4 regions of the Priestia sp. TGN 0903 genome follow, and region 3 is predicted to be linked to each of the others. Evidence: riboswitches for the same ligand, from Rfam matches in the RefSeq annotation. Region 3 holds a riboswitch; each other region holds the start of a gene.
What was found. A riboswitch is a leader RNA that binds a small molecule or an ion and turns the genes downstream of it on or off. The one in region 3 is predicted to bind thiamine pyrophosphate.
Positions count from the first base shown of each region.

Region 1: linked by a shared signal. The riboswitch ahead of thiC (phosphomethylpyrimidine synthase ThiC) and the one ahead of ACRPLY_RS22575 (thiamine phosphate synthase) in region 3 are both predicted to bind thiamine pyrophosphate.
Region 2: linked by a shared signal. The riboswitch ahead of tenA (thiaminase II) and the one ahead of ACRPLY_RS22575 (thiamine phosphate synthase) in region 3 are both predicted to bind thiamine pyrophosphate.
Region 4: linked by a shared signal. The riboswitch ahead of thiM (hydroxyethylthiazole kinase) and the one ahead of ACRPLY_RS22575 (thiamine phosphate synthase) in region 3 are both predicted to bind thiamine pyrophosphate.

Region 1 covers NZ_JBOZGL010000015.1:21,194-25,396, forward strand. Annotated here, with positions in the region: gene ACRPLY_RS25405 (undecaprenyl-diphosphate phosphatase) at 1-656, opposite strand, end outside; gene ACRPLY_RS25410 (hypothetical protein) at 1,115-1,405, shown strand; TPP riboswitch at 1,487-1,601, shown strand; gene thiC (phosphomethylpyrimidine synthase ThiC) at 1,715-3,484, shown strand; gene ACRPLY_RS25420 (VanZ family protein) at 3,652-4,107, opposite strand.
Region 2 covers NZ_JBOZGL010000001.1:573,736-577,938, reverse strand. Annotated here, with positions in the region: gene ACRPLY_RS03015 (aldehyde dehydrogenase) at 1-1,329, shown strand, start outside; gene tenA (thiaminase II) at 1,357-2,046, opposite strand; TPP riboswitch at 2,142-2,240, opposite strand; gene ACRPLY_RS03005 (TspO/MBR family protein) at 2,467-3,213, shown strand; gene ACRPLY_RS03000 (hypothetical protein) at 3,515-3,697, shown strand; gene ACRPLY_RS02995 (sodium-dependent transporter) at 3,874-4,203, shown strand, end outside.
Region 3 covers NZ_JBOZGL010000008.1:61,132-65,334, forward strand. Annotated here, with positions in the region: gene ACRPLY_RS22560 (thiazole synthase) at 1-290, opposite strand, end outside; gene thiS (sulfur carrier protein ThiS) at 296-499, opposite strand; gene thiO (glycine oxidase ThiO) at 496-1,623, opposite strand; gene ACRPLY_RS22575 (thiamine phosphate synthase) at 1,607-2,230, opposite strand; TPP riboswitch at 2,352-2,453, opposite strand; gene ACRPLY_RS22580 (hypothetical protein) at 2,612-2,827, opposite strand; gene crcB (fluoride efflux transporter CrcB) at 2,879-3,265, opposite strand; gene ACRPLY_RS22590 (fluoride efflux transporter FluC) at 3,266-3,664, opposite strand; gene ACRPLY_RS22595 (amino acid ABC transporter substrate-binding protein) at 4,006-4,203, shown strand, end outside.
Region 4 covers NZ_JBOZGL010000001.1:557,801-562,003, forward strand. Annotated here, with positions in the region: gene ACRPLY_RS02910 (hypothetical protein) at 1-434, shown strand, start outside; RNA gene ssrS (6S RNA) at 544-721, shown strand; gene ACRPLY_RS02920 (pyridoxamine 5'-phosphate oxidase family protein) at 869-1,297, shown strand; gene thiE (thiamine phosphate synthase) at 1,325-1,969, opposite strand; gene thiM (hydroxyethylthiazole kinase) at 1,983-2,789, opposite strand; TPP riboswitch at 2,864-2,972, opposite strand; gene ACRPLY_RS02935 (MFS transporter) at 3,148-4,203, opposite strand, start outside.

The DNA.
Region 1 (4,203 bases), on a different contig from region 3:
TACTGCCAGTTTTTAACCAATGAAAGTCCACTTGCTCCTGCCATAATTGGCACTGCCATAATAAATGTAAAATCTGCGGCTGCCTTATGGCTCATTCCAAGAAGAACCCCTCCTGAAATCGTTGAGCCTGAACGAGAAAAACCTGGCCAAAGAGCAATACATTGAAACAGTCCTATACCTAGTGCTTGTCCATAAGACATTTGGTCCACCGTCTCTACACGCGGACGTTTAGGTCCAAACAAATCTGCTAGAATCATTAATACAGCTCCGACCACTAAGCCAATTAGCACCGTATTTAAAGAAAACAAATGTTCATCAATGTAATCATCAAACAAAAGTCCTAACACTCCTGCGGGTAACAAACCAACAATTACCTGCATTAAATTTAAGCGATTTGTCGGTCCAATTGCAGCAGCTGGTTTTTTTCCCAATCCTAATAAATTAATAAAACGATCTTTAAAAATAACAACTACTGCTAAGATCGACCCTAGCTGAATAACAATCTTAAATGTATTAGCTACTGGAGATGAAAATAATTCTTTTGAATTTAACCACAGGTCATCCACAATAATCATATGCCCAGTTGACGAAACAGGAGCAAACTCTGTTAAACCTTCTACAATCCCTAAAATGATTGCTACAATAATTTCCCACATAAAGCTATGTACCTTGCCTTTCTTTCAAATTAATAAACTTATCGCTTCGTTTTACATGCTCAACTATTTTCCTATTTTGACACTTGCTTTTTTATCATAATTGTTAAAACTATGAAATACAATGTGTATTTGCAAAAAGATAAGAATCTTTAATAATTTGTAATAAAAAGCTTACATGCTACAACCAAAAAACACGATATCAGCTTTTATTTATTTTAAAAAGCAGTCACTATGTTCAGTATAAATTCTGGTCCCTTAGCTAAAAATGAATCATCTAGACTATTTTTCTTTAGTGTGAAAAAATGACTAAATCATTATGTTTTTTCCATCCCCCTTTACTGTCATCTATCATTTTAATCCAATAGGGCTGACTTATACGACATATCCCCCAAGTAATTTGAAACTTTTTTCTCTCTTTTCTCGTATATAGTAGTATCTTTTTTAGGAGGCTTTTTACTATGAATGGAAATGTACGTACAATGAAATGGGTCACTGCTGGGTATGAAGCCTTGCTGGGAATTCCTTTAATTGGCGCGGGGATTGTTATGGGCTTTAGCTATACTCCTCTTTTTATTGGATTTATTCTTCATGCTATCACACTCATTTTAGCTAATAGACGAGGGTTATCTGCTTATGGAAACATACTAGGGCTTGTTACCTCACTGGTTGCTTGGATTCCATTTTTGGGATTTATCATGCATATTATTACAGCTATTGTGATTGCAATCGATGCTGCTAGACAACGCTAATTGTCTAGCTTTTTTTATTTAAGGGTTGATTTTTTACCGAATGATGGTAAACTTAAGCCGTAAATTGAATAATTTGAATGTTATTTCTACTAGGGGTGTCTGATAGCTCAGACTGAGAGAAGAGTGCAATAAAACTCTTTAACCCTTTGAACCTGATTTGGGTTATACCAGCGGAGGGAAGTAGTCTTGAAAAGAATAGTATAGTTTTATTCTTTTTTTGCCTATTCCATCGGGTTCTGTCTATCACAGAACCCGATTTTTTTATGGTTCGGTATAGCTACACTTTATGCGAAACCGGAGGAATATGTAATGTCAAAACAAAATGTATCAGTTTCTATGAAAAAGCCTTTTCCAAACAGTCACAAAGTATATGTCCAAGGATCCAGACAAGACCTTAAAGTACCTATGCGTGAAATTCATCAGTCTCCTACTACAGGGTCTTTTGGTGAAGAAGAAAATAGTCCCGTACGTGTATACGACACGAGCGGTGTTTATACAGATCCCTCTTATGAAATTAATTTACAAAAAGGATTACCAGCTCTGCGCGAAAAGTGGATTGCAGAACGAAACGATGTAGAAACATATCAAGGCCGTACGGTTCAGCCACAGGATAACGGTTATTATGACGGTGATCCAAGAGATCAGTACGAGCGCTTTATCACTAAACGTTTACCTTTGCGCGCGAAAAAAAATCAAAATGTAACGCAAATGCACTATGCGAAAAAAGGAGTCATCACGCCCGAAATGGAATTTATCGCTATTCGTGAACAGATGAATCCTGAAATTGTGCGTGAAGAAGTAGCAAGAGGACGTGCGATTATCCCTAATAATATCAATCACCCTGAGAGCGAACCGATGATTATCGGCCGCAAATTCCATGTGAAAATTAATGCTAATATCGGAAATTCAGCTATTCGTTCAGCTATTGAAGATGAAGTAGAAAAAATGACATGGGCAACGCGTTGGGGAGCCGATACAATTATGGATCTATCAACAGGAAAGGATATCCACACAACACGCGAATGGATTATCCGCAACTCGCCTGTTCCTGTAGGGACCGTTCCTATTTACCAAGCGCTTGAAAAAGTAAAAGGCGTAGCAGAAGATCTAACGTGGGAAGCATACCGCGATACATTAATTGAACAAGCAGAACAAGGTGTTGATTACTTTACTATTCACGCAGGTGTTCTTTTACGTTATATTCCTCTGACAGCGAAACGTACGACAGGTATTGTTTCACGCGGAGGATCCATCTTGGCGCAGTGGTGTTTAGCTCATCATGAAGAGAACTTTTTATATACTCGCTTTGAAGAAATCTGTGAAATCTGTAAAGCATACGATATTGCTATTTCGCTTGGCGATGGGCTACGTCCTGGTTCCATTGCAGATGCTAATGATGAGGCACAGTTCGGTGAATTAGAAACGCTTGGTGAATTAACTAAAATTGCTTGGAAACACGATGTTCAAGTTATGATTGAAGGTCCTGGACATGTTCCAATGCATCTCATCAAAGAAAACGTAGATAAACAAATGGAAATATGCCAGGAAGCCCCCTTCTATACTCTTGGACCGCTTACAACCGACATCGCTCCAGGCTATGACCATATTACATCAGGTATTGGTGCTGCAATGATTGGCTGGTTTGGGACAGCTATGCTTTGCTACGTAACGCCAAAAGAACATTTAGGACTCCCGAATAAAGAAGACGTTCGCGAAGGCGTTATCACCTATAAAATTGCTGCGCATGCTGCTGACCTAGCAAAAGGCCATCCAGGAGCACAAAAACGCGATAATGCTCTGTCTAAAGCAAGATTTGAATTTAGATGGAATGATCAATTTAACCTGTCACTAGATCCAGAGCGCGCAAAAGAATATCACGATGAAACACTTCCCGCTGAAGGTGCTAAAACAGCCCATTTCTGTTCAATGTGTGGACCTAAATTCTGTTCGATGCGTATTTCTCAAGATATTCGTAACATGGCTCAAGAAAATGAAAAAGATGTAAACGAAGTAAGAAAAGAAGGAATGAAAGAAAAAGCTAAAGAGTTTGTTAACAGTGGTTCAAATATCTATCAATAATGAAGTAGAACAGCTTAAAAAACAAATTAAGCAGCTTGAAGGAAAGTTATTATTTGTTCAGCAAAATTGTCAGCACATTATCGTTGAATCCTCACATTCTTCCGTAAGACGCTGCATTAAGTGTTTCTATCAACAAGATGCAAAAAGGACTTCGTAAAGAAGTCCTTTCATCTTTTTTTGAAACGTGCTTTCAGCATGTTCTTGATCCAATATAGTATTTTAATAATAACCCAGCCTATAAATGTACCTAGCGTATTCAAAAAGATATCATCAATATCAAATACTCGTTCCGTTAGCTTGTACTGTAAAATTTCAATCAGAAAACTGATTAAGAAACCAGTCGTAAAGACTTGAATAAAACCGTCAAACCACTTCATAAACAACGGAATAAACATTCCAAGCGGCGCAAACATCACGATATTTCCCAGTATATTTGTCAGAGTGAGCATTATATTACCGCTGTCCCACATCAGACGGATTGTACTAAATAAATCCAAGTTCATTGCTTTTCCGTAAACATGTTCGTTTTCCCGTATGAGAGTAGCATAAATGACCACTGCCCCGTACGCAATAAATAGAATGAACATGACTTTTTTAACGATTGACCTGATGCTTACATTCACTTCAACATCACCTTCTTTGACTCCCCAAACCATTTATTATTATCTATATGTATATGTCCACTGCTTTCATTCGTAGTGAATGGATTTACATGCTTT
Region 2 (4,203 bases), on a different contig from region 3:
TTCTATGCACAAAAGACAAAGAGCATCAGCAGCCGCATTCAAGCGCTGAATAAGCTCAGAGACGCAGTCAAACAAAACGAGCAGAGAATTATGGATGCTTTAAAACAAGACTTGAATAAATCTGAAGTAGAGGCGTACACGTCGGAAATTGGGATTTTACTAGAGGAAATTCGGTTTACGCTTAAGCATTTAGCAAAATGGATGAAGCCTAAAAAAGTAAAAACCGCTTTAACACACGTGGGCTCTAAAGGGAAAATTGTTCCTGAACCGTATGGAGTCGCGTTAATTATTGCTCCGTGGAACTATCCGTTTCAATTAGCGCTGTCTCCTTTAGTAGGAGCGATTGCCGCTGGAAACACGGCGATTATAAAGCCTTCTGAATTAACGCCTAGCGTATCTCGGGTTATACAAGAATTACTAGCTGAGGCTTTTGATCCCGCATTTGTGACGGTGATTGAAGGCGCTGTAGACACGACGAGCCTGCTTTTAAAACAGCCCCTCGATTATATTTTCTTTACGGGAAGTGTAAATGTAGGGAAAATTATTATGCAAGAAGCAGGGAAGCAGCTTATTCCCGTCACGCTGGAGCTAGGAGGAAAAAGTCCGTGCATTGTACATGAAGATGCAAACCTAGATCTTGCAGCGAAGCGAATTATGTTTGGCAAAGGAATGAATGCAGGCCAAACGTGCGTTGCTCCCGATTATTTGCTCGTGCATAAAAAGGTAAAAGCGCAGCTAGTGGAGAAACTTCGCGAAGCGATTTATCAATTTTACGGTAGTAATCCGCTTGAAAGTGAGCGCTACGGCCGTATTGTCAGTGAGCGCCATTTTATTCGGCTAGTTGAGTTTTTAAAAGACGGAAACGCTATAGTTGGAGGCGGGTATAATAAAAGTACGCTCACAATAGAACCTACGGTGTTAAGTGAAGTAAGCTGGACATCAGACGTTATGCAAGAAGAAATTTTTGGGCCTATTCTTCCTATGATTGAATACGAAACGCTAGACGAAGTTATTCATAAAGTTCAAGAAAAAGCTAAGCCGTTAGCTCTTTACTTGTTTACGGAAAGTGCAAATGTACAAAATGTCATAACGGAGCGTCTTTCATTTGGAGGAGGCTGTATAAATGATACGCTTATGCATATCGCTACGCCATATTTACCCTTTGGCGGAGTTGGAGAAAGCGGTACGGGCCAATATCATGGAAAAGACAGCTTTCAGACATTTTCTCATTTTAAAAGCATGCTGTCTCAAACAACCAAGTTTGATTTGTCATTCCGCTATCCTTCAGAGAAACAAAACTTGAAAATGATTAAAAAATTATTGAAATAAAAAGCCTCCTGATAGGAGGCTTTTTCGTTATTTTGAAAGTGAAAGCTGAGAAAGCGGCCATTTTTCTTGTGTATACGCCATTTCCCAAAATAAATACTCCAGCTCACAGCTTTTGATAAAGTGATCTTTCATACGATTACGTTCTTCTTCAGTCGCTTGTTCGGCGAGTTCATCAAGCTTGTTACAAAACCATTGTGTTGTGCCATTCATTTCTTCATTATTATAAAACTGAATCCATTCATAAAAAGGATGAGAAGGAGATGGATTTACTTGTTCTGTAATGCGCTGGCCAATTTCAACGTACGTCCACGGACATGGAAGAAGCACGGCAATGATTTCCGCTAAGCTGCCTGTATGCGCAACGCTTGTCATATGGTTAATGTAGTGGCTGGCCGTTGGTGAAAGAGCCTCAGTGTGGAGGTCTTCATAGCGTACGCCTGCTACTTCACAAAAATTATTATGAGGGTGTACTTCACTATGTAATACCGTAGAAATGCCGGCATTAAAGGCTTCCATTTCGGTACGCGTGCGGCATTTTGTTAAAGCAGCGCCGTAAATGCGGACAAATGCTGTTAAGTATTCGTAGTCTTGAGAAACGTAGTGAATAAGCGCCTCTTTTGGCACGTCTCCTTCAGCAATTCCTTTAATAAAAGGGTGGTTAAAAATGGCTTCGTAAATATAGTTTGCTTCTTGTCTTAATTGAGATGAAAATGACATCAAAATCCTCCTTTAATATGAGGAAGTCACAAACAAGCACATAAAGGAAATAAAAAACACTCCGTTTATAAACGGAGTGGCAAATGACAGTACAAAACTGAACATTGCCACTTTCCTACGCTGGTATGAGCCAGATCAGGTTCAAAGGGATCAAGAAAACTTGTCTCAGCCGGTCGGCACCCCTAGTGGACTTCCTATTAGTCTATGTTTAACTTACCATATATTCTGAAAAATAGAAAGCGTTACGGAAAATTGTTCCCTAACGGTTTTTATCTCTTAAAGAGGTAGCTTCTTGAAGCTATTTTTAATCATTTTTGTTTAAAAATGCATATTTTTAGGGAAGAAGAGGTATTAATGAAGGGAAGAGCCGTTTTCGTCTCCGAAACATTCCCATATAAATAGAAGAAAGGAGAGAACAAAATGGCAAAATTTCGTTTGTATGCTGTATTAAATACAGTAGGCTTGGCTATTACACTTCTTGTGAATTATTTAGCAAATGCGATTCCAATAGGAGGCAAAACAACGGCAGAGGCTTCTGCGCAAGTTCCTACGTTGTTTACACCAGCCGGTTATGCCTTTGCTATCTGGGGCGTTATTTATTTGTTATTAACCATTTGGGTTATACGCCAATTTTTTGCAAGAGAAGATCAAAAGGAAATATATGCACGTATCGGCATTTGGTTTTTTCTAAACTGTTTGTTAAATAGTGCGTGGATCTTTATTTTCCAAAACGATTACTATAAGTTATCCCTTTTAGTTATGCTCTTTATTTTAGGCACATTAATGATTGTATATTCCATTATTCAGCATTCTCGGATGACGACATGGTTTATGCGTCTGCCGATTTCGCTTTATCTTGGATGGATTTCTGTTGCGACTATTGTTAATGTATTTGTCGTATTTCAAGCAAATGGAATACAGCACTTGCTTGGCCTAAATGAGTTAGCATGGACGATTATTATGCTGTTGGTAGGGGCTGCGCTGGGCATTATGTTTACATTAAAAAACCGAGACGCTGTTTATCCGCTTGTTTTTATTTGGGCTTATATTGCCATTGCGGTGAAACAAAGTGGAAATCAGCCAATTGTCATTACTGTTATCATCTCGATTGTTTTATTAGCAATTGCTATTATTGTGGGACTGATTAAACGCTATAGACGTTTTTAAAAAGAAGCTCTAGCTTTTGTAAGCTAGAGCTTTTTATGATGCTCTTTTGATTGTAAAAAAGCAGCTGTAAAAGCAATTAAGCTAATTAAAATACCAAAAGGAACAACAATTGGTACGAATGATAAAATAAATGTCATAAGCGTAACCTCCATGTTGCATCGGTGCATAATGAAAAATTCAACTTTTTAAATTGAAGTTCCGCTATTATAGTATGCTAGGCTTTATGTTTGGAGCCTATATGTTTAGAAATAAACGAAAAAGGCAACATACGTTACATATAGTTTATATAGGAGGAGTTAAAATGGAAACATATTTAGTGGCTTACACAGATAAAGACGATATGGAATATAAACAAGTGACGTGCGAGAGTTATGAAGATGCAGAGCGTACAGTTCTTCGTTTAGAGAGAGAAGGGCATATGCATATTGAAGAAATATCAAATCAAGAAGCCTACCGTGGAGACGAATCGTCGTACAGAGAATAATTTTTGAATAGAAACATCAAACTCAAAATGAAGAGGCAGCTGCTTCTTCATTTTTTCTATTCTATATAGATATCGTTTTATAGAAAAAAGTAAAACGGGAATGATTTTCTTCTGCATTTATGGTACAGTACTAATCAGGTGAGTTTTGAGTTTAGAAGAGGAGAGAGTAACATTATATGAGTAAAGGAAATCAGTGGTCTTCACGCCTCGGTTTTATTTTAGCATCTGCTGGGGCAGCAATTGGTCTAGGAGCGATATGGAAATTTCCATACGTAACCGGAATCAGTGGCGGTGGAGCATTTTTTGCGTTGTTTATTTTATTTACAATTTTTATTGGATTGCCGCTTCTGTTGGCAGAATTTATCATTGGAAGACATACGGGAAAAGAAGCGATTAGTGCTTATAAAGCAATTGCTCCAAAGTCCGCTTGGGTATGGATTGGCAGGCTGGGAGTACTCAGCTGTGTCGTTTTGCTTTCCTTTTACAGCGTCGTTGGCGGCTGGGTG
Region 3 (4,203 bases):
ACTTTCACCATGTCACAAAGTCCAGAAGCCTTTGCTAATTTAGCAATACGTACGGCCTCTTCTGCATTTTTTGCTCCAGCAGTGTTAGGCAAAAGAGTGAAACGCTTCACATCAAGTGCTTCTAATAAATTAGGCTGATTTTGATCAAAAATATCCATTCGTCTAACAGCAAATGTTAAAATTTCTGTTTCCGACTCTTCTACCGCTTGACGCTGAGTCGTAAAGTCCGGAAATTTCCCTGTTCCTAATAATAAACGTGAATTAAATGTATATTGTCCAATTTTTAACATACTCTTCATCCTCCTCCAACAAATGAAACAACTTCTAATGTATCTCCATCTTTTAAGCATGCATCGCTATGTTCTTCTTTTTGCAAAATATTCTTGTTTAATTCAACAATTACAACTCGCTCATGCAGACTCTGAGCCTGCAGCAAGTGCTCGACCGTTTCAATTTCATCTCCGACAGTGACGGTCTTACCGTTAATAATTAGATTCAATGAACTCCCTCCATTGCTCTCGTTAGCTGAAATGATGTAAAGAATGAATGATTTGGCTTTTTCCCTAACAAAGCATCAGCCATAATTTTTCCAGTTGCAGCGCTTAATAAAATACCGTTTCGGTAGTGGCCAAAAGCCATGTGCAGATTCGCTATTTCAGGGTGCTCTCCTAAATAAGGCCAGCCATCATTTGTTTGTGGACGAAGACCAGCCCATGCTTTTTCAAATGTGGCTTCTTTAATGGCCGGCAGAAGCGCAGAAGCTTTATTCAGCAAAAATTGAATACCTTGTGCAGAAACGGTCTTAGTAAAATCATGCTGCAGCTTAGTTGCCCCGATTACGATTCTTCCACCAGTCTTAGGGACTAAGTAAAAACCTTCATCTAAAAAAATCGTTTTAGAAAGCAGGGGCTTATGACTTTGCAGAGCAATACACTCTCCTTTTACAGGAAACACCTCGCCTAAATGTTCAGAAGAAATAAAGCGTTTAGCCCATGAGCCTGCTGCAATCACTACTTTTTCTCCATAAAAAGAGCCTTTGGACGTCTGTACCCCTTTTACTGTTTCATTTTCCATAATAAGAGAGTGAACGTCACAGTATTCGAATACATCTGCTCCGTGATACAAGGCTCCATGAGCAAGAGCTTGTGTTAACTTAGCCGGAGCTAGCTGGCCGTCTCCCGGTATTGTAATGGCTCCGTATATGTCTGGAGAGAGCCCGGGTTCTAACAAACGCGCTTCTTTTACATCGATCCATCTTACATCTTTGTCCCACCGGTGGTGCTGAGCGGCTTTTTTCTTTAATACGTGTGCATCTTCTTCTGTTACAGCGACTTTTAATAAGCCTTTTTGAATGAGCTCTACGTCGATAGCCGTTTTTTCTTTTAGTTCCTTCACCAGTTCAGGAAACATGCTTCTGCTCTTAATAGCAAGGTCTAAAAGAGGACCTTCTTCATCAATTTCAGCTTGAGCACCTAAAATACCAGCGGCTGCACTTGAAGCTTCACAACCAACTTGATTGCGTTCAAGAATAGCTACTGACGCTCCTTGTTTTGACAAATGATAAGCGATAGAAGAGCTGATTATACCTCCTCCGATTAACAGTACATCATAATGCTGCTTCATTTTCTCCACCTCCAGATGTCCATATATGAGAATATTGTTTAATCGCTTTCAGGGGATCTTGCGCAAGCATGACACCAGACATCACGGCTATACCGTGTGCTCCTGTTTGAAGTACCTCTTTGGCATTTACAGGTGTAATTCCTCCAATGGCAATAACCGGTATCTGCACAGCGTCTACTACTTCTTTTAGTGCCGCTATCCCTCGACTTTTTAATTCTTTTTTTGAATGTGTTGAATAAATATGTCCGTATAAAATGTAGTGAGCACCATCTTTTTCAGCTTCTAAAGCCTCTTCCACAGAGTGAACTGACTTTCCAACAATAAGAGAAGGAAATGCGTCTATAACAAACGAAACGTCTAAACTATGATAGGCAAGCTGTACACCTTTTGCTTTTAAAGCATGCGCTACATCAACTCGGTCATTCACAATAATTTTAGAGCGACAAAATGGTAGGCTTTCTAGTAAACATTGAATCTGCTTTGCCGTTTTCTTTTTTTCTCTAATATGAATGGCGCCCGCAAAAGGCGCGATAGCCGTTAAAATTTTTTGAAGCTCTTCGATTGGCTGCTTATCTGTTGTAATGACATGAAATTTAGGAATATCCACATGATCGAAACCTTTCCATTCAGAATAAAGAGAAATTTCAATCACTTCATCTTGTGCAGAGGGCTTTATTACATACAAAAAACCACTCTACAACGTAGAGTGGTTAGCATGCATCGTTATGTAAACATGATCGCCACTTCCCTACGCTGGTCCAAACCAGATCAGGTTCAAAGGGTCCGAAATACATCCGTCTCAGCTTCAAAAAGCTCCCCTAGTGATTGCTATTTATTGATTTTGTTTTTGCACTTAAAATTATAACACAACTAGATGTAAATACAATATCTCTTTATGCTCTTACGGCTCTCTTCCTTTTATAGATGTATCTTTTAAGCTTCTTTACTAAGAGGCCCGGCGCACCGAATCATTCTGCTTTTTATATAGTTAGTAATCGGTATAGTCGTCAAATTCTTCTTTGTCTTTTTCCTTTTTCCGATCCCATATAAACAGCAGGAGTAACATAATAAAAGTTAGAATATAAAAACCGTAAAAAATAAATGCCGCCACAACATTTATAAATAAAAATAAAAAACCAATGATCTGACCTGCAACAGCTACAATCAACAAAATGTATTTCCAAACTTCTGCTTTTCTATCCATTCTCTACTTCTCCGTCTTTTTGTTTTTCCCTACTAGAAACGTTCTCTTTACTTATAATAAAAACGTTCCTGCCAGTAAACCGACTGTAAATAAACCAACTGTTCCAAATGCTGAAATCCCCACGTACGCCAACATTTTCCGATAAGATTTTTCCCGAATTAACTGTACGGTTTCCACACTAAACGTTGAAAAAGTGGTAAAGGCACCAAAAAACCCAATGCCAATCATTAAAAATATTGAATCATCATAAGCATGACTCGGAACCTTTCCATAATAACTACCGTAAAAAAGACCAAGCCCAAACGCACCGAGCAAGTTTACAAACAGCATTGAGACTGGAAAAGGAGGGTTTGAAACTGTTTTTGTAACTTTTAAACCCAAAAGATAACGGCATATTCCTCCAGCTGCCCCGCCAAGTGCCAAGCTCACTATGCTCATTTACTTCACCTCATGTACTTTCACTAAATTTTTCCCTGCCGCTTCACCGCATAGATAACCTGCTAAAGCAAGAAGGATTCCACCTACTAAAGAGACAATGACATAAATGGCTCCCCAAAATAAATGGTGCTGAGTGAGAGAAATGACGTCTCCTGCAAAGGTTGAATACGTTGTAAAACCGCCGCACACGCCAACTCCTAGTCCAAGCTTTATCCATTCTTTTGGCTTTTTCCACGCAAAAAATCCTGTTAATAGGCCTAGTATGAAGCTTCCTAATAGGTTTTCAATTACCGTTCCTATTGGATAGCCCGTATATAATAAGGAAAGATTTAGCAAATAACGCGCATATGTACCAGCGATAGCACCAAAGGCAATTGAGATTAAGTTTATGGCTTTCATCATATCGCTCCGTTTCATAAATTCTTCTTTAAGTGTACCATAAGGAATTTATTTCTACCTTAACATTTAACTATATGTTTATTGCACCAAAAGTCATGAAAAAATGAAAGAGAAAATCGTCGCATGAAACTTCCTTTTTACTCCTCAAATATCCCTTAAAAATCCACTTAATCCAAATTTTAAAATCTTTCTGTATCCTTATGACAAACCGTGTATAGAAGGTATATTTCCCTTATTTTAAGTCACATTAATCGTATAAGTTTTTTTTGTTGACTTTTGCTGTGTTCTTGTTTAGTATCACAGAGTATCATTTCCTATCAGAATACTAGGGGGTTTAGAAAATGAAGAAATTTGCTGCACTTTTGTCGCTACTATTAGCTTTCACAGTTGTGCTTGCCGCATGCGGTTCTAGCTCAAAAAATGAAGCAAACAATGGAGACAATAAATCTTCACAAGAGGATTTATATAATAAAGTGAAAAAAGATGGCGTATTAACAATTGGAACTGAAGGTACATACCCTCCGTTCACTTTTCATGAT
Region 4 (4,203 bases), on a different contig from region 3:
AAAAAGATACGTACAAACTGCCTGGATGGCCATTTTCTCTCCTATCATTTGCGCTTGGAGCTTTTTCTCTTTTGTTCTATTATCATTGGAAAGGACAAAAAGTTCGAACACGTTCGCGTATTCCTTCACGTTTCATTGCCATCATTTCTTCTCGTCTATGGATTGGACTATGCTTAGCACTCACGATTGCTGGTTACGTATACGGACTATCCATAGGTTCAATAAGAGCTTATGAAGATGCTTTTATGCAGTCACAGCTTGTTAGCGTGATGACCGCTGATTTTTTTGTTTTAACGTGGCTTTCTTATTCCGTTATGACAAAAGAAAAGATAGCATCCCGGCCTTACCTTCTCTTATGTTTCATTCCAGTTGCGGGCCCTTTTTTTATTTTGTTACGGCATAACCGCCAAGATGTTAGAGAAGAAAAACTTTAAATAAAAGTCTTGCGTTCCATTCATTATTCCGTTATAATCATTTCTTGTACGATGAAAGTTGATTAATTAGAAAACATTTATATATCGGCATTTTATTTACATTTGTTATACATACCTGCGCTGTGCGTATACTCATGTTGTCTTAAACCTTTGAGTGTTAAAAGGGAGCTCAAAATTTAGCTGCAGATAGCACGCCCTTCTTGGGACGCTAAACCCGGCTATGAGGGCACCCACCTAGTAGATCTGGGTATTTAAGACACTTAGGGTTACGGCAGTGCGGGCTTATTTTTTAGTTAGCTGTAGCTAGCTTTTTTTATTTTTTTATTTATTAGTTTACATAATTATTTTATTGTTAACTTATATTTTTTTTAGACATGTATGTTTTATTTATCTTCGATTGAGGAACATAAAAAGTAATAAAGGAGATGGATAAAATGAATGAACAAAAAATTGCTAAAAAAGTAAATGAAGTATTAGAAGGAAATCGTGTAGGAACATTAGCCACAGTTGTAAACAACAAACCCCACTCTCGCTATATGACATTTTTCAGCGATGAAGATGGTATCGCTCTTTACACACCAACAAATATCAATACACATAAGGCAGAAGAAATCGAAGCCAATCCGAACGTGCACGTACTATTAGGCTACAGCGGCGAAGGATATGGCGATCAATACTTAGAATTATCCGGGACAGCTGTTCTTCGTACCGGTGATCAATTAAAAGGACGTATATGGAACGATCACATGAAAGAATGGTTTGACGGTCCAAATGACCCTGAGTATGTTGTTCTGGAAATTACACCAAACGAAATTCGCTTTATGAATGAAGGCGAAGAAACTCCTCAAACCGTTCAGCTATAATAAAAAAGCGCACACTGTGCGCTTTTTTTATTTTCCTACCGCTTCTTTCAATTGAGCTGCTTTTTCTTTTGGAGACGCTGCTAAGCTAATCGCGGTAATAATAGAAACACCATCTGCACCTGCTTCTACTACTTGTTTGGCATTTTCAGGCGTGATGCCACCGATTCCTACAATTGGAAAGTCAATATTCTGGTTTCGCACTTCTTCAATTAATTTTGTACCTTGCACTGCTTTTGCATCTTTTTTTGTAGAAGTAGGAAAAACAGGTCCCATTCCTACATAATCCGCCCCGTCTTTTATGGCTTGCTGCAGCTCTTGTATATTATGAACAGAGACGCCCACAATTCCTTTTCCTATTTTTTCTCGAACAATATGAGCTTTTTCATCTTCTTGTCCAATATGAACGCCATCCGCTTGTAAGCGGATCGCTAAGTCAAGATCATCATTCACAACAAAAGGAACGCTGTGCTGCTGACAAATTTGCTGAAGTTCTTTCGCCAGCTGATATTTCGCTTCTCCTTTTAGGGCACCCTCGCCTTTTTCACGAAATTGAAACACGGTAACGCCGCCTTCAATTGCTTCTTTTAATACTTCTTTCGGATCTTTTTTACAGTTATTACTGCCCATTATAAAATAAACTTGCAGCAGCTTTTTGATTTCTTCGTTTGTCATTTTCCGGCTCCTTTTAACGTTGATGTACTCTTGCATATGATTCAATATCCTGCCCAGATAAAAGATGAAGCTGGTTTAAGAGCTCAATTTGAAAGCTTCCCGGCCCTTCTTCACCTTTTTTCGCTGCGGCGATTTCACCTGCCACTCCGTAAAAACTTAAAGCAGCAACGCTTGCCTCGACATATTCTTTTTCTACAGCAGCGAAAGCTCCTATAATTGATGTCGACAGACATCCAGTCCCCGTCACTTTCGTAAATAACGGGTGACCGTTGTCTACTGTATACGTTGTGTTTCCATCCGTGATTACATCTTGTTTACCCGTAATAACAATCACTGTATCTAATTTGTTCGCCGCTTTCTCAGCAAGTTCAATGACGTCTCCTTGCCCTTCTAATGAATCAACGCCTTTAATGAGCCATGACTCGCCTACTACATTCGCAACTTCAGCAGCGTTACCACGAATAACTGCAATATTTAATTCTTCTACAAGCTGACGTGCTACTTCTGTACGAAACGGTGTCGCTCCGGCTCCTACAGGATCGAAAATAACCGGCACGCCATTTTCATTTGCTGATTTTCCTGCTATTCTCATCGCTTCTACTTCTTGAGCCGTCAGTGTACCCATATTTAAGACAAGCGCTCCGGCGATTCGAGCCATATCAGCCACTTCTTCCTTCGCATAAGCCATAACAGGTGACGCTCCTAGGGCAAGCAGTCCATTTGCTGTAAAATTTGTTACCACAACATTCGTAATATTATGAACAAGCGGACTTGTATCTCTTACTTTTTCTAATTGAGCTAAAATTTTACTAATATCCATGTTCTCTCACTCTTTTCATTTAGTTTTAACACTGCAAAAAAAGACAAAAAAGCACCTTGCATGCGCAAAGTGCTTTGGTATGTACTCACATTCCCTGCGCTGGCATTATCCAACAGGTTCAAATGGTCAACAGGCGCCCCTGTACTCTCAGCCTGCCCCGCGCAAGCTCCCATACTATTCTTGTTACGTTTAAAGTTTACTATTAACCTTTTTTATTTGCAACCATTTCACTGTTTTGCCCATAAAATAAAGCTTCGCTATAGGCTGAGTGGTGTTGTAAATCTTACAGCTTTACTAAAAGCATCATTAGAAGACCTCCAGTAAACTACTGGAGGTCTTCTATCCCCTAAAAATTCTATCATTTCTCTTGAATCGCTTGATTTCTCACAGCTGTTTTTCGGTCCTTCCCTGCTCTTAAAGATAAAAGAAAACAAAGCAGCAGTACAAGTGCAGCTGATACGTACGGGTAATTAATGTTTATATCAAAAAGAAAGCCTGCTACAACAGGTCCAATAATATTACCAAGACTTGTATAAGCAGAATTTAGTCCGGCTACATACCCTTGGTCGTCTTGTGCCATCATCGACATTTGCGTGCTGATTGCCGGACGTAAAATATCTGTTGCTAAAAAGACGATAAATGTCACAACAATAATAAGCCAGTACGTGTGCACAAATAGTGTAAGTAAAATAAAAAGTCCCGTCATCATCAAGCAAAACGAAATCACTCTTTTTTCACCGAATTTATTTAAAATCCAGCCAAAAATCGTAACCTGCACAACAGCCCCTGCAATAGAGCCAAACGTAATAACAAACGCAATATCTTTTGGCGTAAAGCTAAATTTATGATCAACAAATAGTGAAAAGATCGTTTCATAATTGGATAATCCAAACGATGTCACAAAAACGATAATTAAACTTAAAAAATAAGGTTCTTTGTAGGAATTCATAAGCTGCAGTAGCAGCCGATCTTCTTTTGGATTCTCATTGTTTGAAACAGCATGACCTTGTACAGGACGAGACTCCGGCAAAACAAAAAGCGTAATCACTGCAGCCAAGCCTCCTGCTACTGCGGCCATGTAAAATGGCACGCGCATGCCGTATTCAGCTAAAAAGCCTCCAATACCGGGCCCGATAATAAATCCTGTTGTAATCGCTGCCGTCACATAGCCCATCCCTTTAGCGCGTTCTTTAGCAGACGTCACGTCCGCTGTATAGGCCATAACAGCAGGCATAATAAGCGCGGCCCCGACCCCACCTAGCATTCTGGATACAAATAATAAAAGAGGTGTACTCACTGAACCAAAGAACCATTCAGACAGGGCAAAAACAATCATTCCCGCTACAATAATTTTCTTTCTCCCTAACGAATCTGATAATCGCCCCGCTAAAGGCGAAAACAGAAATTGAGTTAG